3 regions of the Actinomadura sp. 21ATH genome follow, and region 3 is predicted to be linked to each of the others. Evidence: predicted binding sites of a transcription regulator. Region 3 holds the regulator's gene; each other region holds the start of a gene.
What was found. Region 3 encodes HrcA, which represses chaperone genes, less so after heat shock. Its sites were predicted from a motif close to TTGGCACTCTCNNNNNGAGAGTGCCAA; they were not measured.
Positions count from the first base shown of each region.

Region 1: the regulator HrcA is predicted to act here: its motif matches at 4,330-4,356, upstream of groL (chaperonin GroEL).
Region 2: the regulator HrcA is predicted to act here: its motif matches at 2,908-2,934, upstream of groES (co-chaperone GroES).

Region 1 is NZ_JBGNUR010000009.1:519-8,452, reverse strand. It holds gene ACA361_RS24825 (cation diffusion facilitator family transporter) at 1-820, shown strand, start outside; SAM riboswitch class I at 1,049-1,188, shown strand; gene thrC (threonine synthase) at 1,204-2,472, shown strand; gene ACA361_RS24815 (MoaD/ThiS family protein) at 2,520-2,798, shown strand; gene ACA361_RS24810 (nucleotidyltransferase domain-containing protein) at 2,882-3,505, shown strand; gene ACA361_RS24805 (cold-shock protein) at 3,681-3,881, shown strand; gene ACA361_RS24800 (hypothetical protein) at 3,910-4,182, shown strand; gene groL (chaperonin GroEL) at 4,485-6,116, shown strand; gene ACA361_RS24790 (phospholipid scramblase-related protein) at 6,209-6,796, shown strand; gene ACA361_RS24785 (phospholipid scramblase-related protein) at 6,877-7,470, shown strand; gene ACA361_RS24780 (hypothetical protein) at 7,519-7,878, shown strand.
Region 2 is NZ_JBGNUR010000001.1:1,149,489-1,157,422, forward strand. It holds gene ACA361_RS05460 (sigma-70 family RNA polymerase sigma factor) at 1-379, opposite strand, end outside; gene groL (chaperonin GroEL) at 737-2,365, opposite strand; gene groES (co-chaperone GroES) at 2,475-2,786, opposite strand; gene ACA361_RS05475 (SAM-dependent methyltransferase) at 3,022-4,299, shown strand; gene ACA361_RS05480 (hypothetical protein) at 4,707-6,248, shown strand; gene ACA361_RS05485 (phosphotransferase family protein) at 6,411-7,358, shown strand; gene tsaD (tRNA (adenosine(37)-N6)-threonylcarbamoyltransferase complex transferase subunit TsaD) at 7,348-7,934, opposite strand, start outside.
Region 3 is NZ_JBGNUR010000004.1:94,749-102,682, reverse strand. It holds partial or broken gene ACA361_RS15125 (PhoH family protein) at 1-616, opposite strand, end outside; gene ACA361_RS15120 (histidine triad nucleotide-binding protein) at 773-1,117, opposite strand; gene ACA361_RS15115 (SigE family RNA polymerase sigma factor) at 1,412-1,999, shown strand; gene ACA361_RS15110 (hypothetical protein) at 1,996-2,682, shown strand; gene ACA361_RS15105 (16S rRNA (uracil(1498)-N(3))-methyltransferase) at 2,820-3,551, opposite strand; gene dnaJ (molecular chaperone DnaJ) at 3,548-4,681, opposite strand; gene hrcA (heat-inducible transcriptional repressor HrcA) at 4,682-5,695, opposite strand; gene ACA361_RS15090 (DUF3097 domain-containing protein) at 5,825-6,676, shown strand; gene ACA361_RS15085 (DUF4870 domain-containing protein) at 6,759-7,430, shown strand; gene hemW (radical SAM family heme chaperone HemW) at 7,423-7,934, opposite strand, start outside.

The DNA.
Region 1 (7,934 bases), on a different contig from region 3:
CGCCCGGCCGCCGGACCGCCGGCACCCGTTCGGGTACGGCAACGAGCGCTACTTCTGGTCGCTGCTCGCCGCGTTCGGGATCTTCGTCGCGGGCGGCGGCTACTCGATCTTCGAGGGGATCCTGACGATCACCGGTAAGGAGGTCGGCGGCGGCGAGCAGGTCTGGCTGGCGTTCACCGTCCTCGGGATCGCCGCGGTGCTGGAGGGCACCTCGTGGGTGCGCGCCTACACGCAGGCCCGCCGCGAGACGCGGGAGAACGGCCAGGGGCTGGTCGAGCACGTCCGCGAGACCCCGGACGTCACGTTCAAGGCCGCCCTGTTCGAGGACAGCGCCGCGATGATCGGCCTGGTCTTCGCCGCCACCGGGCTGGCGCTGCGCGAGATCACCGGCTCGGCGTTCTGGGACGGCCTCGCCTCCGTCATGATCGGCCTGCTCCTGGTCGTGGTCGCGTTCGCCCTCGGCCGCGACAGCCGCAGCCTGCTGATCGGCCAGTCGGTGGCGCCGGACGTGCAGCGCGAGATCCGCAGGGAGATCTCCGTCACCGCCGGCGTCACCGGCGTCGGGGAGCTGTTCACCATGCACTTCGGCCCCGACGACGTCCTGGTCGCCGCCAAGGTCCACTTCTCCGACGACATCAGCGCCGACCAGGCCGAGGACATCGCGGGTGACATCGACCGCCGCCTCCAGGAGCGCGTCCCCCTGGTCCGCCACGTCTTCCTGGACCCGACCCAGAGCGAGACGGAGCCGCCGCCCCCGCGCCGCGGCACGTTCCGCCGGGCCCGCCCCGGTGCCGTACGGTCGCCTGACCTGCGGCGATAGGAACCCGCCTGGACCGGGACAAGCCCGCAAGAATGATCAAGTAGTGGGGTGGGTAACGTCTCAAACGGCGAGACCCGGCTGTCCGGCAACCGGTCAGATCATGTAAAGTCACGCATACGGCGCGATACTTCGTGACGTACATAACTTAATAACGCTCATCCAGAGGGGTGCAGGGAGCACAGCGGCCTAGGGCCGGTCTTCCAGCCCAGCCTCTGAACAACTTCATAACGCTCATCCAGAGGGGTGGAGGGACCGGCCCGACGAAGCCCCGGCAACCACCTGGCTCACGCGCTCGCGATCCTGCGAGGCCGGCCAGGAGATGGTGCCAACTCCGGCCTGTGACCAAGGTGGCACAGGAAAGATGGGGAGAAAGGCCTCGCTCCATGGCAATCACGCCTGCCGACGACACCCACCGCACCGACGCCCCCGACCTCGGGCCCGCGACCGCACTGGTCTGCCGCGAGTGCGGCCACAGCCGCCCGCTCGGCCCGTTCTACGCCTGCGAAGAGTGTTTCGGCCCCCTGGAGATCGCGTACGACTTCGCGGGGGTCACCCGGTCCGCCATCGAGGCGGGGCCGCGCAACATCTGGCGCTACCGCGGGCTCCTGCCGGTGCCCGCGTCGGTCGCCGGCACGCCCAACACCGAGCCGGGGCTGACCCGCCTGGTGCGGGCCGACCACCTCGCCGAGTCGCTCGGGCTTGAGCGGCTCTGGGTGAAGGACGACAGCGGCAACCCGACGCACTCGTTCAAGGACCGCGTGGTCGCGGTGGCGCTGGCGGCGGCGCGCGAGCTGGGCTTCAAGGTGCTGGCCTGCCCGTCCACCGGCAACCTGGCCAACGCGGTCGCCGCGGCGGCGGCGCGCGCGGGGATCCGCAGCGCGGTGTTCGTGCCGTCCGACCTGGAGCAGCAGAAGATCATCACGACCGCGGTGTACGGCGGCACGTTCGTCACCGTGGACGGCAACTACGACGACGTCAACCGGCTGGCCTCGGAGATCGCGGGCGAGCAGGAGGACTGGGCGTTCGTGAACGTCAACGTCCGGCCGTACTACGCCGAGGGCTCCAAGACCCTCGGGTACGAGATCGCCGAGCAGCTCGGCTGGCGGCTGCCCGACCAGATCGTGATCCCGGTCGCGTCCGGCTCCCAGCTGACGAAGATCGACAAGGCGTTCCAGGAGTTCATCAAGCTCGGGCTGGTCGAGGACAAGCCGTACAAGGTGTTCGGCGCGCAGGCCGCGGGCTGCGACCCGGTGTCGGCGGCGTTCAAGGCCGGGCACGACGTCGTCCGGCCGGTCAAGCCGTCGACGATCGCCAAGTCCCTGGCCATCGGGAACCCGGCGGACGGCCCGTACGTGCTGGACGTCGTCCGGCGCACCGGCGGCGCGGTGGAGGACGTCACCGACGCGGAAGTGGTCGAGGGCATCCGCCTGCTGGCGGGCACGGAGGGCATCTTCGGCGAGACGGCCGGCGGCGTCACCGTCGCGACCCTGCGCAAGCTGGTGAGGAGCGGCGCGCTCGACCCGTCCGCCGAGACCGTGATCATCAACTCCGGCGACGGGCTCAAGACCCTGGACGCGATCGCCTCGCAGGTGGCGCCGGGCGCGAACATCGCGCCCTCGCTGGAGGCGTTCCGGGCCGCCGGACTCGCCTGACGAACCGCCCGTACGACAGACCGACCCAGCATCTTGGAGCGAGAAGCATGAGCACCGTTTCCGTGCGGATCCCGACGATCCTGCGGCCGCTGACCGGCGGCGCGGCGGAGGTGAAGGCCGAGGGCGCGACGCTGCGCGCGGTGGTGGCGGACCTGGAGGCCAACCACCCCGGGATCGCGGCGCGCGTCCTGGACGACAACGGCAAGATCCGCCGTTTCGTGAACGTGTACGTCGGCGACGAGGACGTCCGGTTCGCCGACGGGCTCGACACCGCGACGCCCGAGGGCGCCCAGGTGTCGATCATTCCGGCGGTCGCCGGCGGCTGATCCGGCGCGCTTCCAGCCCCCTTTTCCCGTATAGGCCGGGAAAAGGGGGCTTTGCCCTGCTAGGCCCGGGTAAGAGGTTTTGCATGGGGACAGCGGAGGATATCGCGGAGGCGGTTGAGGCGCACCCGGGCGTGAACCGGGTCGAACTCATCGGGTCACGCGCGCGCGGCACCGCCACCGAACTGTCCGACTGGGACTTTCACGTCACCGCCGAGGACTTCGGAGAAGTGGCCGCCGACCTGCCGGGACTGGTCGCGCCGTACGAACCCCTCGCCGCGCAATGGGACCCGCTCGGCGACGCCGAAAGCTATCTGCTCGTCCTTCCCGGCCCGGTCAAGGTCGACCTCATCTTCCCGGACGTACCGCGCAGCTGGAATCCGCCCTGGCGCGTCGGCCCCGACACCCTTCCGGCGATGAACGCGCACTTCTGGGACTGGACACTGTGGCTCGTCAGTAAGCGTCACCACGGCATGACCGACCGTGTGCGCGGCGAACTCCTGAAGATGAGCCACCACCTTCTGCAACCCCTCGGAATCGAAGCGCTACCGCTCTCCCTCGAAGAGGCGGCGGAACGGTTCGTACGCGCCAGGAACCGACTGGAGAAGCGCTACGGGTCACACATATCCCGGCGACTGGAGGAAGAAGTGCTTCCCCTGGTGCACGCCTCCGATCGTGACCATTACCGGCCGTCCGGTCTTCGGTCATAAGGGCTGTCGTCCCTCACAGGCCGCCTATATGGTCGACCCCGATCACGCCGCGCCCGGCACGGTCCCCGCTGACCGCGCGCGTACGCGGCCCCTGGTCGCCGGACCTCGCGATAGAAGGGGCGGGGCCCGCACCAACCGTGGCCGGGGCCACGGGACGAGCGGCAGGTTCAGGTAAATGGCGCAGGGCACAGTCAAGTGGTTCAACGCGGACAAGGGCTACGGCTTCATCGCGGTGGACGGCGGCCGGGACGTTTTCGTCCACTACTCGGCCATTCAGATGGACGGATACCGCAGCCTCGAACAGGGCCAGCGGGTCGAGTTCGAGATCACCCAGAGCGACCGCGGCCCGCAGGCCGACGCCGTACGCACGCTCTGAACCGCGAGCCGGCCGGCAGGATTCCGGGGTGGACGAATCCCCAACCCTGGTCGGGCAGCTCCTCAAGTCCGTCATCGCGTACACGTGGTTCTTCGACACGTGCGAGGACTCCGTGCTCGAAGACCGGACGGCGCTGAAACAGACGGAGTACGCCGCGTACCTCCTCAACCGGCTGGGAGAGGCCGACAGGCAGCGGCTCTTCGCCGAGTTGTCCGTTCAGGCGGCGGAGGAGACCGATCCCGCGTACCGGGCGTTCATCGAGTCGTTCGCCTTCTCGATGGGCCTTGTCGATGAACCCTGAGCCCATGACGGCGCGGACGAGCGGCGCGGCCCGGGTGTCTCCCGGCGTTCACCTCCTGGTCAGGTGTGTCCGGTGAGGTCGGCGACCCTGACCTGGAGCGGGATGTTCGGCGCTTGCACTCGACCGGGTAGAGTGCTAAACCAATGGTTGGCACTCTGCTGTGGAGAGTGACAATCCCACAGTCTGGATCGGGGCGATGAGGCCTCAGTCCGGCGGCGGAATGGCAGCCGTCGGGGAGGTCGTCCGTCGCGGGCGTCGGCTCGATCCTTCATGGCCACCTTGTTCCGGGAGGACTGGAGCCTATGGCTGCAAAGATGATCGCGTTCGACGAGGAGGCCCGCCGCGGCCTCGAGCGCGGTATGAACCAGCTCGCCGACGCCGTGAAGGTCACCCTTGGTCCCAAGGGTCGCAACGTGGTGTTGGAGAAGAAGTGGGGCGCCCCCACGATCACCAACGACGGTGTGTCGATCGCCAAGGAGATCGAGCTCGAGGACGCGTGGGAGAAGATCGGCGCGGAGCTCGTCAAGGAGGTCGCCAAGAAGACGGACGACGTCGCCGGTGACGGCACGACGACCGCGACCGTCCTCGCCCAGGCCCTGGTACGCGAGGGCCTGCGCAACGTCGCCGCCGGCGCCAACCCGATGTCCCTGAAGAAGGGCATCGAGGCGGCCGTCGAGCGGGTCAGCGAGGAGCTCTCCAAGCTGGCCAAGGACGTGGAGACCAAGGAGCAGATCGCCTCCACGGCCTCCATCTCCGCCGGCGACCCGCAGATCGGCGAGATGATCGCCGAGGCGATGGACAAGGTCGGCAAGGAAGGCGTCATCACCGTCGAGGAGAGCAACACCTTCGGGCTCGAGCTGGAGCTCACCGAGGGCATGCGCTTCGACAAGGGCTACATCTCGCCGTACTTCGTCACCGACCCCGAGCGGATGGAAGCGGTCCTGGAGGACCCGTACATCCTGATCGTTCAGGGCAAGGCGTCGGCCAACAAGGACCTGCTGCCCGTCCTCGAGGGCGTCATGCAGTCCGGCAAGCCGCTGCTGATCATCGCCGAGGACGTCGAGGGCGAGGCCCTGGCCACCCTGGTCGTCAACAAGATCCGCGGGATCTTCAAGTCGGTCGCCGTCAAGGCGCCCGGCTTCGGCGACCGCCGCAAGGCCATGCTCGGTGACATCGCCACCCTGACCGGTGGCCAGGTCATCTCCGAGGACGTGGGCCTCAAGCTGGAGAACACCACCCTCGACATGCTGGGCCGCGCCCGCAAGGTCGTGGTGGCCAAGGACGAGACCACGATCGTCGACGGCGCCGGTGACGCCAACGAGATCGCGGGCCGGGTCAACCAGATCCGTACCGAGATCGACGCCACCGACTCCGACTACGACCGCGAGAAGCTGCAGGAGCGGCTGGCCAAGCTGGCCGGCGGTGTCGCGGTGATCAAGGCCGGTGCCGCCACCGAGGTGGAGCTCAAGGAGCGCAAGCACCGCATCGAGGACGCCGTCCGCAACGCCAAGGCCGCGGTCGAGGAGGGCATCGTCCCCGGTGGTGGCGTCGCGCTGCTGCAGGCCGGCATCCCCGCCTTCGACAAGCTGGAGCTCGCCGGCGACGAGGCCACCGGTGCCGCGATCGTCAAGCGCGCTCTGGAGGAGCCGCTGAAGCAGATCGCCGTCAACGCCGGCCTCGAGGGCGGCGTCGTGGTGGAGAAGGTCCGCAACCTGACCCCGGGTGAGGGCCTGAACGCCGCCTCCGGCGAGTACGTCAACATGTTCGAGGCCGGGATTCTCGACCCGGCCAAGGTGACCCGGTCCGCGCTGCAGAACGCCTCGTCGATCGCCGCGCTGTTCCTGACCACCGAGGCCGTCATCGCCGAGAAGCCGGAGAAGGCCGCTGCCGCCGCCGGTGGCGGTGCGCCCGACATGGGCGGCATGGACTTCTGATCCATCGCTCCCGTGAGCCTCAAGGGGCGGTCCCTCGGGACCGTCCCTTTCGGCTTTCCGGGGTGTCGGAGGCGGCTGGCATGATGCCGTCCATGACCGATCTGTTCAGCTCGCCGGTGCTGCGCGTCGAGCAGCCGCGCGTCGCGCCCGGCGCGCGGGCCAGGTACACGGTGTACGACGGCCGCGGCACGCTGCTCGCGAAGGTCGCCGAGCACGACGTGTCCACGATCCGCCAGGCGTTCAGGTCGGTCCTCGGCGACGGCGGCGGGCGCCGCACCGTCTACGTCGAGGACGCGCAAGGCGCGCCGCTGCTGGCCCTGGAGCGGGACGGCATCCGCGGCACGCGGGTGAGCACCCCGCACGGCGGCCTGATCGGGTCGCTGCGGATGGACCGCTTCCAGCATCGGTACGTCCTGCTGGACGCGGCGGAACGCCCTGCGGGCAGGCTGGAGGGCAACCGTCTCGCCCGGCGGTTCCGCGTCCTGGACTTCCACGGCGACCACGTCGCGCAGCTCGACAAGAAGTGGAAGGGCCTCGCCACCGAGATGCTGACCACGGCCGACCGGTACGCGGTCGAGATCTTCCGGCCGCTGCACGACCCGCTCCGCGTCCTGGTGGCCGCCGCCCCGATCGCGATCGACCTGATGCTGTACGAGAGCAAGGACTGGCCCATCGGTTGATCCCGATTCGCCGGGACCTTCCGCGTACGGCGGGGCCCCGGCATGATGGTGCCCCTCACACGACGACGCCGGGAGACTGCATGAGCGAGCCGTTCAGCTCTTCCACGCTCAGGGTCGAACAGCCGCGGCGCGGCCCGTTCGCCAGATCGCAGTACCGCGTCATGGACGGGGACGGCACGCTCCTGGCGCTGGCCGACCAGATCGGCGAACGCGCGCGCAGCGAGCGGCTGCGCACCTACTTCCCCGGCAAGTCGGAGCTGCACGCCCGCGCCGTCCTCCTGGTGACGCCCGAGGACGAGACGCCGCTCCTGGTCGTGGACAAGGAGGAGGGGCGGATGCGCACCACCGTCACCCGCCCCGACGGGGAGGTCGTGGGCACCTTCCGGACCGAACGCGTCGGCCGCCAGTACACGCTGCTCAACGGGGACGGCAAGAAGATCGGGGACATCTCCGTCGACCTGGCCCGCAACAACTTCACCGTCAAGGACACCGAGGGGCGCCGGGCCGGGCACGTCCGCAAGAAGTGGGCCGGCATCGCCACCCATCTGCTGACGACGGCCGACAAGTACACGGTGGAGATCGACGACCCCGTGCCCGAGCCGCTCCGCACCCTGGTCGTCACCACGGCGATCGCCATGGACATGACCCTGCACGAGTCGAAGGACATCACCTGAGGGCGAGGGGCCTTCACGCCGCGCGCCCCGGCGAGGTACGTTCCGTTCGTGCAGGTCACACCCGAGCGCATGAACGGCTGGTGGATCTCACCGGCCCTTCCGACGGCCGCGAACTGCCTGCTGGCCGCCCTGTGGACGTTCTCGACCGCCGGCGGCTGGGGCGAGGCGGCCTTCTGCGCCGGCGCCGCGGGCGAGCCGCGGGATGAATGCGCCGACGCCGTCCGGATGGCCGTCCTGCTCTCCGTTCCGCCCGCCGCGCTGGCCACGGTGATCGTCCTGGCCTCCTGGGCACTGCCGCGCGTACGGCGCCACCCCGTCCGGCTCGACGCCCTGCTCACCTGCGCGGCAGCTCTATGGATCCTCGCGGGAGGCATCCTGTTTACCGGCGGATACATCGCCAAGCCGTGACCGCCGGGAATAACGGGCGCCGGAGCGCGTTGAGCAAGTTGTGACCTGAGCGCCCC
Region 2 (7,934 bases), on a different contig from region 3:
CCTCGATGTGCCGCACCACGGTCTCCTCCGGCCCGGGCCGGTCGTCGGGGCCGTCGGGCAGGTCCTCGGTCGGCACGGCCGCCCGGACCGCGCTGCGCAGCGCGTCGGCGATCTTGTGCGCGGCGATGCCGAAGACGAACGAGGCGAACGGGCGTCCCATGTCGCGGTAGCGGGGCAGCGCCGACAGCACCGCGATGCAGACCTCCTGGGCCACGTCGTCGGCGATGTGGTACTGCCCGGACACCCGGCCGAGCCGGGCCCGGCAGTAGCGGACGACCATCGGGCGGACGTGCGCGATCAGCACCTCGATGGCGCCGGGATCGCCCTGGACGGCCAGGGAGGTGAGTTCCTTGAGGTCCCCTTCGTCGGCTCTCGCCATGCGCGGCGCCCGGCCCCCGCGGCCGGCATCGCGGGGTGGTCGAGGAGGGGTCGCCCCCTCCGAGGGCTCTCCGGCGCGCGCGGTCGTGGTCCCGGCGAAGCATCCCTCGGTCACGTTCAGCATGATGCCCAGCGGGCCGGGGCCTGTCTCCACTGTCGTCGACAACGGAATGGTCACAGTGCGGGGACAGGGCTTCCAGAGGCACCGGGCGTGTCCGGGCGAATCTGGAGCGTGACCTTGCTTACCGACATCAGAGACATTGAATGACAAAGAGGGAGATTCTCGCCCGTAAGGCAAGAATCTCCCTCCGGTGTCACGGCCGGACCCGGCCGCGACGCGAGGTACGCGAGGTACCCGTCAGTGCCCGTGGCCGTGACCGTGGCCGTGGCCGCCGCCGGCGGACTCCTCTTCCTCCTCCGGCTTCTCGACGACGAGAGCCTCGGTGGAGAGCAGCATGCCCGCGATGGACGCGGCGTTGGTGACGGCGGAGCGGGTGACCTTCACCGGGTCGATGACGCCCTGCGCGATCAGGTCGCCGTACTCGCCGGTGGCCGCGTTGTAGCCGTGGCCGGCCTTCAGCTCCTGCACCTTGGAGACGACGACGTAGCCCTCCTGGCCGGCGTTCTCGGAGATCCAGCGGAGCGGCTCGACCAGCGCGCGGCGGACCGCCTCGGCACCGGTGGCCTCGTCGCCGGACAGGCCGAGGGCGTCGAAGCCCTCCTTGCCCACGTGCACCAGCGCGCTGCCGCCGCCGGAGACGATGCCCTCCTCGATGGCCGCGCGGGTCGCCGAGATGGCGTCCTCCAGGCGGTGCTTCTTCTCCTTCAGCTCGACCTCGGTGGCCGCGCCGACGCGCAGCACGCAGACGCCGCCGGCCAGCTTGGCCAGCCGCTCCTGCAGCTTCTCGCGGTCCCAGTCGGAGTCGCTGTTCTCGATCTCGACCTTGATCTGGTTGACCCGGGCCTCGATCTCGGACTGCTCGCCCTCACCGTCGACGATGGTGGTGGCGTCCTTGGTGACGGTGATCCGGCGGGCGCGGCCCAGGTCGTCCAGGCCGATGCTGTCGAGCTTGAGGCCGATGGCCTCGCTGACGACCTGGCCGCCGGTCAGGGTGGCCATGTCGCCCAGCATCGCCTTGCGGCGGTCGCCGAAGCCCGGGGCCTTGACCGCGACCGAGGTGAAAGTGCCGCGGATCTTGTTGGCCACCAGCAGCGCCAGCGCCTCGCCCTCGACGTCCTCGGCCACCACGAGCAGCGGCTTCTTGGTCTGGGCGACCTTCTCGGCCAGCGGCAGGAACTCCTGCACGTTGGAGATCTTGCCGTCCACGATCAGCACGTAGGCGTCCTCCAGGACGGCCTCCATGCGCTCGGGGTCGGTGACCATGTGCGGCGACAGGTAGCCCTTGTCGAACTGGAGGCCCTCGGTGAACTCCAGCTCCAGGCCGAAGGTGTGCGCCTCCTCGACGGTGATGACGCCGTCCTTGCCGACCTTGTCGAACGCCTCGGCGATCAGGTCGCCGATCTGGGCGTCCTGGGCGGAGATCGTCGCGACGTGCGCGATCTCGCCCTTCTCGTCGACCTCGCGGGCCGACTTCAGCAGCTGGTCGGAGACGTACTGCGCGGCCGCGTCGATGCCCCGCTTGAGGCCCAGCGGCGAGGCGCCGGCGGCCACGTTGCGCAGGCCCTCGCGGACCAGCGCCTGCGCCAGCACGGTCGCGGTGGTGGTGCCGTCACCCGCGATGTCGTTGGTCTTGGTCGCCACTTCCTTGGCGAGCTGGGCCCCGAGGTTCTCGTACGGGTCCTCCAGCTCCACCTCGCGGGCGATGGTGACGCCGTCGTTGGTGATCGTCGGCGCGCCGAACTTCTTGTCGATGACGACGTTGCGGCCGCGCGGGCCGATCGTCACCTTGACGGCGTCGGCGAGGTGGTTCACGCCGCGCTCGAGAGCCCGGCGAGCGTTCTCGTCGAACTCCAGGATCTTCGCCATGGGAAAAACTCCAGTCCTGTACGGCGATCCGTGACGCAGACCGCCCCGGCCGCCCCTGAATTCGGGCGGGTCCGGGGCGGAGCGTCACGTCTCGTGAGAGATCGGTGAGTTACTTCTCGATGACCGCGAGGACGTCGCGGGCCGAGAGGACGAGGTACTCCTCGTTGTTGTACTTGACCTCGGTGCCGCCGTACTTGCTGTAAAGCACCACGTCGCCGACGCTGACGTCGAGCGGCACGCGCGCGCCCTTGTCGTCGACGCGGCCCGGGCCCACCGCCAGGACGGTGCCCTCCTGGGGCTTCTCCTTGGCGGTGTCGGGAATGACCAGGCCCGACGCGGTGGTGGTCTCGGCCTCAAGCGGCTGGACGACGATGCGGTCCTCGAGCGGCTTGAGAGCAACCTTGGTGGCGGTCGTCACGATCTGACCTCCCCTTCGATTGGTCCTCGGCCGGCCATGGGAGACCGGCCGGCACTGGTGGCAGAAGAGGCGACCCCGGACCGGCCTGTCGTCGCGGGTGCCAGACCGAACCTTGTCGCTGTGGTTGGCACTCTCACACTGAGAGTGCCAGTCATGGAGACTATTCCGTGACCGGTGGCCCGTCAACACGGACACGGCGCCCCCGGGCGGGCCTTTGTCCGGCGCTAACGTCCACCCTATGGACATCCAGGCGTTCCGCGGTCTGCTCGCGCCCGAAGGCCAGGTCGTGCTGGCCGCGGCCACCGGCTCGGACGTGTCCGAGAGCGGCCTGCTCGCCACCGCCTCCAAGCTGCGCGAGCGCCACCCCGCCGAACTCGTCTCGGCGGCGCTCACCCAGGTGCGGCTGCGCGAGCGGGCCAGGCCCAAGTTCGGCCCGGACGCCGCCCGGATGTACTTCACGCAGGCCGGGCTGGAGCAGTCCACGCGGGCGGGCGTCGCCGCGTACCGTGCCCGCCGCTTCGCCGCCCACCTGTCGCTACCCCGTGACCGCGTCCTCGAACTCGGCTGCGGGATCGGCGCCGACCTGCTCGCCCGGGCGCGCGCCGGGATCGGCGGGGAGGCGGTCGAGCTGGACCCGCTGACCGCCGAGGTCGCGCGGGCCAACGCCGCCGCCTTCGGGGTGGACGGGCCGGTCACCGTGCGGGAGGGCGACGCGGCGCTGGAGGACCCCGCCGGGTACGCGGCCGTCTTCGCCGACCCGGGGCGGCGCGGCGCCCGCGGCCGCGTCTTCGACCCGCGCTCGTACGAGCCGCCGCTGGACACCGTCCTGGAGCTGGCGCGGCGCGCCCCGGCCGCCTGCGTGAAGGTCGCGCCCGGGATCCCGTACGAGGCGATCTGGCCGGCGGGGCGGGCGGAGCCGGGCGACCGGGTGGAGGCCGAGTGGATCTCGGTGGGCGGGGACGTCAAGGAGGCCGCGCTGTGGCTCGGCGGCCTCGCCGGCGCCGTGCCGCGGCGGGCCACCCTGATCCGCGGCGAGGGCGAGATCGTCTCGCTGGCCCCCGAGCCCGGGCTCGGCGAGCCTCCCGTCGGGGACTGGGGCCGGTTCCTGTACGAGCCGGACGGCGCGGTGATCCGCGCGCACCTGGTGGCCGAGGTGGCGGACCGGGTCGGCGGCCGGCTGGCGGACCCGCGGATCGCGTACGTCACCGGGGACGCGCTGGAGCCGACGCCGTTCGCCGCCGCGTACGAGATCGAGGACGTGCTGCCGTTCTCGGTGAAGCGGCTGCGGGCCGAGCTGCGGCGGCGCGGCACCGGGGCGCTCACCGTCAAGAAGCGCGGCTCGGCGGTCGACGTGGACCGGCTGCGCCGCGATCTCGGCTTCGGCCGCCGGGGCGCGGGGCACGGCGGCGGCGCAGAGGTGACGCTGGTGCTGACCCGGGTCGGCGACGACCCGGTGGCGCTGCTGACGCGCCCGGCGCCCGCCCCGGCGCCATTTCCGGACCGAAGATCTTCGTAGGCCGGAGAACGCCAAGGGCGGGCGCGTGCCAGCCCACGGCAGAGCAAATCCCGAGCTATTTCCGGTAATCCTTGGGGCGGCCGAAACAACTCGTCCGAGAAACGAGTGATGCGGCCGGAATGGCGGGCGGCGCAGGTCCCGCCCCGCGACCCGCAAGTGCTGCTGGACAAGGCCGGACGTCCTGCGGGCCACGTCCGCGCGGGCGCCGCGTTCATCCGAATGGCGGCACTTCCGGGAAATGTCGCACCGGCCCCGATCGCCCGCCTTTTTCCGGACCCCGATAACGCGCGTCCCGACCGATCGGCGGTACCCGTTTTCGAGGGGCCCTACACCGCACTACAGTTAGCGCTTCACGATTTCACCGCCGCCCGCAATTTCGAAGGCGACGGCACAAGAGGGAGCATCGGGTGGAAACGAATCACAACTTCCTGCAGACGGGGGGTCAGCCGGTTTCGGACCGGATGCGGGAGTTGCTCGCCCGTGCGGCGCAGGACCACGTCTACGAACAGCGCTCACAGGGTCAGGTCCTCGACGAGATACGCCAGCGCCTGGAAGGCATGGAGTGGCTCCTCCGCGAGGTGCGGGAGCGGGAGCTGACCGGCCTCACCGGTCAGCTCGACGGCGTCCGCGGCCAGGTGGAGGAGCTGTTCGGCAAGCCCCCCGGCTGGGCCGAGGGGCTCGCCGAGCACATCGAGGCGGTCGGCGAGCGGGTCAAGCCGGTCGCCGAGCTGCCCGCGCTGTGGGCCGACGTGGGCGTGGTCGCCGAGAACGTCGACGAGACGCTCACGCGCATCCAGACCATGCTCGACTCCGCGCAGCACATCACCGACGCCACCGAGCAGGCGTCGCAGCGCATGGACGACATGTCCCGGCGCCTGGACCGGCTCCAGGGCAGCATGGAGGCGTCCTCCGTCCGGTTCAACCGGCTGGACAAGTCGCTGGCGGAGCTGGGCCACCGGGCCGAGCTGCTGGACCACTCCGTCAACGGCGTCACCTCCCGGGTCGACCAGTCCGTCGGCGAGCTGGCCGAGCGGTTCGAGCAGGGCCTGGACGCGGTCAACGGCCGGGTCGAGGGCGTCGGCGGGCGGCTGGACGGCCTGGACGGCCGGCTGGAGGGCCTGTCGGGCAAGCTGTCCGGGCTGGACGGCCGGCTGGAGGCCGTCGACGACCGGATCGCGCGGCTGCCGGCCGTCCTGGAGGTCGGGCAGCTGCACAAGATGCTGACCGAGCTGGTCGACCGGCCGGTGCTCGACCAGGGGCACCGCTTCGACGCGCTGGAGAAGCGGCTGGCCGACGCGGTCGACCCGCTGATCGACGAGCTGCGGGCGCGGCCGGACCGGCACGAGATCGAGACGGTGGTGGAACGGGCCGCCCGGACCGCCTACGGGGACGTGGCCGAGCGCATGGACGAGTTCTCCCGCCGCTTCGAGGAGGCGCACGAGAACGCGCGCAAGCGGATCGAGGGCATCCACGAGGAGGTCGCCCGCAAGGTGGACGGGGCGCTGGAGGAGTTCACCGCGCAGGTCGACCTGGTCTCCCGCCGGGTCGAGTCCGTCCACGGCGACGTCATCAAGCAGGTCGACGGCGTGCACGAGGACGTCGGCAAGCGGATCGACGAGATCCGCACCGGGGTGGCCGAGCAGGTCGGCGGGCTGCACGACGACGTCAAGCGGCGGGTCGGCGGCGTCCAGGAGGAGTTCGCGCGACGGGTGGACGGGATGCAGGACGAGGTGGGCCGGCGGGCCGAGGCCGTGCAGGCGGAGGTCGGCAAGCGGTTCGAGAGCGTGCAGGAGGAGGTCGGCAAGAAGGTCGACTCCGTGCACGACCACGTCACCAAGCAGGTCAACTCGGTCCACGAGGACGTGCTCAAGCGGCTGTCCACGCTGGAGGAGACGATGCTGGCCCTGGCGGAGGCGCTGCTGCGCCCCCGGCGCGACGGCAAGGACTGAACCGTTGGGGGCGCCCCTCGGCGGCGCCCCCACGGCCCGGAATTATGTCCGGCAATCCGGGGAAGCGCCCGAAACGATGATCCATAGCCATGTCGATGACGTGCACTTTGTTACGTTCCGTCTTCGCAAAATCACTGCCAATACCTATCGGAATCCGTTTTCATGGATCTCGTGACCCAAGCATCGGCTCCCTGCGCGCCGCCCGGCGCCCCGCCCAGCCGCACCACCCTGCGCTGGGTTGAGGAGTGCCTCGGCCGCGGCGCCGAGGTGCGGATGGTCCGGCCCCTCGCCGGCGGCGCGGCGCACGCCAACCACGCGCTGCTGGTCGAGAGCCGCTCGGGCAGCGCCCACCGGCTCGTCCTGCGCCGCTGGACGCCCCGCGCCCGCGGGGCCGGATCCCCCGTCCCCCGCGGCACCGACGCCGACTTCTCCCCCGAACGCGAGATCGCGGCGCTGGCCCTGCTCGCCGGCTGCGAGGTCCCGACGCCCTCCCTGGTCGCCGCCGACCCCGCCGGCGCCTACTGCGACGCGCCCGCGCTGCTCATCACCCGGCTGAAGGGGCACCCGCCGCGGCCCTCCCCCGACGACCTGCCCGAGTACCTCATCCAGCTCGCCGCCGCACTGCTGGCGGTGCACTCGCGCGGCGGCGCGTCCACGATGCCGCCGTACGTCCCGTACAACCGGCTCGACCAGCGCCGGGCACCCCGGCACGCGCTGCGCCCCCAGCTGTGGGAGCGCGCCTTCGAGATCGCGGCCGGTCCCTCGCCCGAGGCGGCCCACCGGTTCATCCACCGCGACTACCACCCCGACAACACGCTGTGGTCGTACAGCCGGCTGACCGGCATCGTCGACTGGTCCGACGCCTCGTACGGCCCGGTCGCCGTCGACATCGCCCACATGCGCCTCAACCTCGCGCTGCGCTACGGCCCGCCGGCCGCCGAGCGCTTCGTCGCCGCGTTCGACCAGGTGTCGGGCGGCTACCGGCACCACCCGTACTGGGACGTCCGCTGCCTCCTCGACCTCCTCCCGGAGAACGACGGCCGCATCATCGACGAGCCCACCATGCCGCTGGTAGAGGACTACCTCGCCCAGCTGCTCGCTACAGCGTGATCGAACCGATCGGCAGGCTGGAGTCGGCCGGGAGGGCCAGCTCCGAGGCGGGCAGGCCCGCGCCGACCAGCTCGGCGCCCAGCGCGGCGACCATCGCGCCGTTGTCGGTGCACAGCTTCGGGCGCGGCACCCGCAGCCGCACGCCGGCGGCGTCGCAGCGCTCCTGAGCCAGCGCGCGCAGCCGCGAGTTGGCCGCCACGCCGCCGCCGATCAGCAGGTCCCGCACCCCGTTGTCCTTGCAGACCTGGAGGGCCTTGCGGGTCAGCACGTCCACGACGGCCTCCTGGAACGACGCGGCGACGTCGTTCACCGGGACGGGCTCGCCCGCGCGCTCCTTCGCCTCGACCCAGCGCGCCACGGCCGTCTTGAGGCCGGAGAACGAGAAGTCGTAGGTGCCGTCGTCGTACTTCCCGCGCGGGAACGCGATGGCGGCCGGATCGCCCTCGCGGGCCCGCCGGTCGATGACCGGGCCGCCGGGGAACCCGAGGTCGAGCACCCGGGCGACCTTGTCGAACGCCTCGCCCGCCGCGTCGTCCACGGTCGAGCCCAGCGACCGCACGTCGCTGGCGATGTCGG
Region 3 (7,934 bases):
CGTACAGGGGGCGCAGGTACGGGTCGATCTTCTCGTAGAGGGTGCCGGGGAGGAAGCCCAGGCGCTCGCCCGCCTCGACGGCCGGGCGGGTCAGGATGATGCGGTTGACCTGCTTGTCCAGCAGGGCGCGGACCGCCTTGGCCATCGCCAGGTAGGTCTTGCCGGTGCCGGCCGGGCCGATGCCGAACACGATCGTGTGCTTGTCGATCGCGTCGACGTACCGCTTCTGGTTGAGCGTCTTCGGCCGGATCGTGCGGCCCCGGCTGGACAGCACGTCCAGGGTCAGCACCTCGGCCGGGCGCTCCTCGGTGCGGTTGCGCAGCATCGCCAGGCTCCGCTCGACCGCGTCGGGGGTGAGCTGGGTGCCGCCGCGGAGGAGATCGATCAGCTCGGCGAACAGCCGGGACACCAGCTCGGTCTCGGAGTCCGGGCCGGTCACCGTGATCTCGTTGCCGCGCACGTGGATGTCGCTGTGGAACGCGCGCTCGATGACGTGGAGCAACTCATCCCGGGAGCCCAGCAGGCTCACCATCGAATGGTCGTCCGGCACCACGATCTTGATCTGGGACCGCGATTCCGTCCGGTCACCGCGTCCCGCGTGAGTTGATTCGACCATCAGCCGGGCCTTGCGGCCTCTCCGACCTGCCTTCTGTCGCTCCGGTGTGTCCTGCTCCTTGTCCCTTCCAATGGTACTGGCCGCCCGCGCGGTCACGCCGCCGTATTTCCGCTCGCCCGCCCCGGCCCGCGGCGCGCGAAACGGCGGGGCCGGCCGTCAGCCGGGCGGCCAGTTGAGGCCACGGCCGCCCAGCACGTGCGCGTGCACGTGGAAGACGGTCTGGCCGGCCTGGGCGCCGGTGTTGAACACGATCCGGTAGCCGGTCTCGGCGATGCCCTCGTCCACTGCGACCTGGTGGGCCTCCGTCAGGACCTCCGCCAGCGTCGCGGGGTCGGCGGCGGCCAGCTCGGCCGCGGTCGGGTGGTGCGCCCTGGGGATGACCAGCACGTGCGTCGGCGCCTGCGGGTTGATGTCGCGGAACGCCACCGCGCCGGGCGACTCGCGCACGATCTTGGCCGGCACCTCCCCCGACACGATCTTGCAGAACAGGCAGTCCGTCATCGTTCTCCTCCCGCCGGTCAGGAACGCGGTGATCCTATCGAGACCGGCGTCCCATGGCCCGCGGAGGCCAGCGCCGGATAAGGTCGCGCTGATCAACGTCTGGCCGGTTCGGACCCTTTTCGTCCGACGGCTGGATTAGGGTTGTCAACCCAGGCGTACCCCCGGCCCGCCGGCAGCGTGCCACGCCTCCCGACCGGCCGCTTCATCCCCGTCGCGCCAGCCCGGGGGCCGACGTCCGAATGGGCGGCGGGGGTCGGCGAAGGCGGCGGATAGGTGACCGAGGCAAGACAGCAGATGGCCTTTCGTAAACCGGACGACGAGGGTGGGCGTCCCACTGACGTGACCGAGACCCTCGTGGCCAGGGGCACGGCCGGTGCGGTGGCCGTGGCCTGGGACGCCGACCAGGCGGTGACCGCGCTCTACAGCGCCAACTACCGCTCGCTGGTACGACTCGCCGCCATGCTGGTGCGCGACGCGGGGACGGCCGAGGAGGTCGTCCAGGACGCGTTCGTGGCGATGCACGGCGGCTGGCGGCGGCTGCGCGACCCCGACAAGGCCCTGTCCTACCTGCGCCAGTCCGTGGTGAACCGGTCGCGGTCGGTGCTGCGGCACCGCGCTGTCGTCGAGAAGTACGCTCCCAAGGGCCTGCCCGACGCTCCCAGCGCGGAGGCCGGGGCGATCGGGGAGCTGGAGCGCTCCGCGGTCGTCCAGGCGCTCCACAGGCTCCCGACCCGCCAGCGGGAGGCACTCGTCCTGCGCTACTACGCCGATCTCTCCGAAGCCGAGATCGCCCACACCATGGGCATCTCCCGAGGTGCCGTCAAGAGTCACACGGCACGCGGCATGGCCGCGCTACGCAACACCCTGGAGCAGTTCTCATGACCACCGACCCTCACGACGAGCACGGCGAGATCCTCCGCCGCGCCCTGCAGGCGGAGGCGGAGTCGGTCATTCCGGCGGCGGACGGCCTCGAGCGCATCCGCGCGCGCATCGACGAGCGTTCGCAGCGGCGGTTCGGCCGCGACTGGCTCCTCGGTTTCACGGGCGGGGGCTCGGGCGCCGTCTGGGCCCGGCCCGTCCTCGCCGTGGCCGCCGCGGTGCTGATCGCCGGCATCGGCGTGACGGCGCCGCAGACGCTCGACCTCATCCAGTCGGTGGGCAGCAACGGCACGTCCGGTGACGGGCAGCACAACGGCACGGGCGGGAGCGTTCCCGGCACCGGCGGGCTGCCGCCGGACGCGCGGCAGCCCGCGCCGTCGGAGGCGTCCCGGGGCGGGGCGCCGGCCGACTCGGGCTCGCCGTCGCCGGACACCTCGATCGGGTCGACGGCGTGCGCGACCGCGCCGGCGACGGGTTCGCCGGCGGTGAGCGCCTCGCCGGGCGCGGGTTCGGCGTCCGCGGGCGGTACCGGTGCGGCGCCGTGCCCCAGCGGGAGCCCGTCGACCTCGCCGACGCCGACCCCGTCGGACACCGGCACCGGTCAGACGGAGCAGCCGACGACGCCGACCGAGCCGCCGGCCAGCGACCCGCCGGCCCCGGCGAAGGCCGAAGAGCCCGCCGCCTGACAGGCAGCCCAGGAACCTTCACCGCGCCCGTCCGCGGCACGCCGGATCGACTCGTGGCGTGTCGCGCTTTCGTGCGCCCGCCGTAGGCCGACCCGCCACGAGTCGGCCTCTCGGCCGACCCGGTGGTCGGCGCGGGTTCACCAGCGGCCGGTGGCCGCCAGGAGGACCGCGGCGGCCGCCACGCCGGCGGTCGAGGTGCGGAGGACGGTGGGGCCCAGCCGGACGGCCCGCGCGCCCGCCGCGGCGAACTCGGCCAGCTCGTCCTCGGTGATCCCGCCCTCGGGGCCGACCACGACGACGATCTCGCCGGCGGCCGGCGGCCGTACGGCGCTGAGCGGGCCGGCGGCCTCCTCGTGCAGGACGAGGCCCGTCCCCGCGGCGGCGAGCCGGGCGGCGACCCCGGCGGTGGTGGCGAGGCCGGCGACCTCCGGCAGGTGGCTGCGGCGCGCCTGCTTGGCGGCCTCGCGGGCCGTGGAGCGCCAGCGCCCCAGGGCCTTCTCGCGGCGTTCCGGACGCCACTGGGTGACGCAGCGGGCCGCCGCCCACGGGACGATCTCGTCGACGCCCGCCTCGGTCATCGTCTCCACGGCCAGCTCGCCCCGGTCGCCCTTGGGCAGCGCCTGGACGACGACCAGCCGCGGTTCAGGGGCCGGGTGGCGGTGCCGTTCCAGGACGTCCAGCGTCAGCGTGGAACGGTCGGCGGCGGCCACGACGCACTCGGCGAGCAGGCCGGCGCCGTCGGTGAGGTCGACGCGCTCGCCGGGCCGCAGCCGCTTGACGGTGGCCGCGTGCCGGCCCTCGGCGCCGTCCAGGACGACCCGGTCGCGTTCGAGCGCGGCCGGGCCGGCCAGGAACACCGGCGGGCTCACTGGTTGAAGACGTCCCGGAGCCTGGAGAACACGCTCCGCTGGCCCGGCGCGAACTTGCCCGGGGGACGCTCCTCGCCGCGGAGCTTGGCCAGCCTGCGCAGCAGCTCCTCCTGCTCCTCGTCGAGCCGGTTGGGGGTCTCGACGTCGACGTGGATCAGCAGGTCGCCGCGGCCGCTCTCGTTGAGGTGCCGGACGCCCCGCCCGTACAGGGTGATGACCTGGCCGGACTGGGTGCCGGGCTTGATGTCGACCTCCTCGGCGCCGTCCAGCGTCTCGATCGTGACGTTGGTGCCGAGGGCGGCGGCGGTCATCGGGATCTCGACCGTGCAGTGGAGGTCGTCGCCCTCCCGCTCGAAGATGTCGTGCGGCTTCTCGACGATCTCCAGGAACAGGTCGCCGGGCGGGCCGCCGCCGGGGCCGACCTCGCCCTCTCCGGCGAGCTGGATGTGGATGCCGTTCTCCACCCCGGCCGGGATCTTGACCTTGACTGTGCGGCGGGTGCGGACCCGGCCGTCGCCGGAGCACTCCGGGCACGGGGTGCGGATCACGCTGCCGAAGCCGCCGCACTGCGGGCAGGGCCGGGCGGTCATGACCTGGCCGAGGAACGAGCGCTGCACCTGCTGCACCTCACCGCGCCCGTGGCAGGTGTCGCAGGTGTCGGGGTGCGTGCCGGGCGCGCAGCCGGAGCCCGAGCAGGTCGCGCAGGCCACCGCCGTGTCGACGGTCAGCTCGCGGGTGGTGCCGAACGCCGTCTCGTCGAGGCCGAGCTCGACGCGGAGGGTGGCGTTGCGGCCGCGGCGGGCCCGGGTGCGGGGGCCGCGCGAGGCCGCCGAGCCGAAGAAGGCGTCCATGATGTCGCTGAACGGGAACCCGGCGCCGCCGAAGCCGCCGGCGCCCGCCCCCGCGCCGCCGGACGCGAACGGGTCCGCGCCCAGGTCGTACATCTCGCGCTTCTTCGGGTCGGAGAGCACCTCGTACGCCTGGGTGATCTCCTTGAACCGCTCCTGGGTCTCCGGATCCGGGTTGACGTCCGGGTGGAGTTCCCGGGCGAGCCGGCGGTAGGCCTTCTTGACCTCGTCCGGGCTGGCGTCGCGGCGGACGCCGAGGGTCGCGTAGTAGTCGTTTGCCACTTACGACCCCGCCAGGATCTGTCCGACGTAGCGTGCCACTGCCCGTACCGCTCCCATCGTGCCGGGGTAATCCATGCGTGTCGGCCCGAGCACTCCGAGCCGGGCCAGGGTCATGTCGCCGACGCCGTAATCGGCGACGACCACGGAGGTGGATCGGAGCCCCTCGTCGGGGTTCTCGGTGCCGATCCGCACCGTAACTGTAGAGGAGTCGCCGGTCTCTCCGAGCAGCCGCATGAGGACGACCTGTTCCTCCAGCGCCTCCAGTACCTCGCGCAGGCTCTTGGAGAAGTCCACCGCGGCCAGGTTGGCGGCGCCGGCGAAGACGATCTTCTCGTCGTGCTTCTCCACCAGCGTCTCCAGCAGGACCGAGAGCACGGCCGCCAGGACCGGCCTCTCCTCGGGCTGGACCCGGTCGGGGAGGTCGGCGACCGCGTTGGGGACCTCGCCGAGCCCGCACCCGTCGAGGCATGTGTTGAGCAACGCCCGCAGGTGCCCGATCGATTCCTCGGACAGCTCGTTCGGGGTCTCGATCATGCGCTGCTCGACCCGGCCGGTGTCGGTGATCAGCACCAGCAGCAGCCGGCGGGCGGCCACCGGGACGAGCTCCACGTGCTGGACGGCCGAGCGGGTGAGCGACGGGTACTGCACCACCGCGACCTGCCGGGTCAGCTGCGCGAGCAGCCGCACCGTGCGTCCCACGACGTCGTCGAGGTCGTACGCGCCGCTGAGGAACGTCTCGATCGCGCGGCGCTCGGCGCCCGACAGCGGCTTGATCGTGGACAGCCGGTCGACGAACAGCCGGTAGCCCTTGTCGGTCGGGACGCGGCCCGCGCTGGTGTGCGGCTGGTGGATGTACCCCTGCTCCTCCAGCACGGCCATGTCGTTGCGGATCGTGGCCGAGGACACGCCCAGGTTGTGCCGGTCCACCAAGGCCTTGGAACCGACCGGCTCGTTGGTGGAGACGTAGTCCTCGACAATGGCCCGCAGGACCGCGAGTTTCCTGTCATCGAGCACGTGGTCACCTCCTCTGCCCCCGTGCTGTAACGCCTACTGGCACTCCGTACTTCCGAGTGCCAAGTGTACGGCCACCCGAGCCGAGTTCGGAGGTGCCGGCGTCCCCGGTGCTCGTTAGAGTGCCTGAGCGTGCGGAGCAGAGACTATGGCGACGACGTTCTGGCGGGAGATCTGCGGCGGCGGGGCGGCCGCCGGGACCCGAAGACCGAGGTCCCGGAGGTCCCGGCCGAGCCGGGGCTGGTGGCGGAGGATCCCGGCAGCGGCTTCTGCGGCGCGGTCGTGGGCTGCGACAAGTTCGGCGTGACGCTGGAGGACCGGTTCGGCAAGCGGCGGGTGTTCCCGCTGGTCAAGGCGGGGTTCCTGATCGACGGGCGGCCGGTGACGCTCGTCCGGCCCGTACCGGCGGCCGGGAACGGGCGGGAGGCGGCGGCGCGGTCGGCGTCCGGGTCGATCGCCGTCCAGGGGCTGCGCGCGCGGGTGGCCAAGGAGAGCCGCATCTACGTGGAGGGCGTGCACGACGCCGAGCTGGTCGAGAAGATCTGGGGCCACGACCTGCGCGTGGAGGGCGTCGTCGTGGAGTACCTGGAGGGCGTCGACGACCTGCCCGCGATCGTCGAGGAGTTCGCGCCGGGCCCGGGCCGCCGCCTGGGCGTGCTCGTCGACCATCTGGTGGAGGGCTCCAAGGAGAGCCGCATCGCCGCCCGGGTCTCCTCCCCGCACGTGCTGATCGCCGGACATCCGTACATCGACGTATGGGAGGCGGTGAAGCCGGCGGCGGTCGGGATTTCCGCCTGGCCTCGCGTGCCCCGCGGCGTACCCTGGAAGGAAGGGGTGCTCACCGCTCTTGGCTGGGGGGACGACGTGCGTGCCGGATGGAAGCGGATCCTCGGCTCGGTGACCACCTACACCGACCTCGAACCCGCCCTCCTCGGCCGGGTCGAGGAGCTCATCGACTTCGTCACCGCGCCAGAGGAGGCTTGAGGGCCCCCGTCCCCTCTTCCCCGTTCCGTCCGTCCGCTCCCGCCAGACCGCGTCCGCCAGCGTCCCGACAGAGGAGCACACGATGTCGTACGGCCCTCCGGAACAACCCGACCACGGACAACAGCAGCAGCCCGGGTACGGCCAGGACCCCGGCTACGGGCAGGACCCGGGGTACGGCGCGCAGCCCGGGCACGGCGCGCAACCCGGCTACGGGCAGCAGCCCGGCTACGGGCAGGCTCCCGGCTACGCCCAGCAGGGGTACGGGCAACAGGGGTACGGGCAACAGGACTACGCGCAGCCGGGCTACGGGCAGGCGGGACACGCGCAGCCGGGCTACGGGCAGGCGCCCGGGTACGGGCAGCAGCCCGGGTACGGCGCGCAGATGCAGCCGTACGGGACGCCCGGCTACGGGCCGGGGCAGACGACCCCGGACGAGCGCCAGTGGGCCCTGATGGCCCATCTGGGGCAGCTGCTCCTCGGATTCCTCGCCCCGCTGCTGGTCTTCCTGATCAAGAAGGACGAGTCGGCGTTCCTGCGGCACCACGGCGCCCAGGGGCTCAACCTCGCGATCAGCCAGTACGTCTACCTCATGATCAACATCGTGCTGAGCGTCGTCACGCTCGGCATCTGGCTGCTCCCGACGATCGCGCTGGGCATCGCGCAGCTGGTCTACCTGATCCTGGCCGCGGTGGCGGGCAACCGGGGCGAGTGGTACCGGTTCCCGGCGTTCATGGCCTGGCCCATGGTCAAGTGAGGTCGCGGACGACCGCGTCGGCGAGCAGCCGGCCGCGCCGGGTCAGCACGGCGCGGCCGCGCTCCTCGTAGGGGCCCGCCTCGATCAGCCCGGCCGCGACGGCCCGCCGTATCGCCGCCGCGTCCAGCAGCTCGGCCGGGCAGCCGTCCGCCAGGCGCAGCTCCAGCATGACGCGCTCGACGTGCCGGTCCTCGTCGTCCAGGACCTCGCGGGCGTGCGCGGGGGTGATCCGCTCGGCGAGGCGCGCGGCGTAGGCGGCGGGGTGCTTGACGTTCCACCAGCGCGTCCCGCCCACGTGGCTGTGCGCGCCGGGGCCGACGCCCCACCAGTCGGCCCCCGTCCAGTACAGGAGGTTGTGCCGGCACGCGGCCTCCGGCCCGGTGGCCCAGTTGGAGATCTCGTACCAGCGCAGGCCCCGGGCGCCCAGCAGCTCGTCCGCCATGAGGTAGCGGTCGGCCATCGCGTCGTCGTCGGGCGCGGCCAGCTCGCCGCGGCGCACGCGGG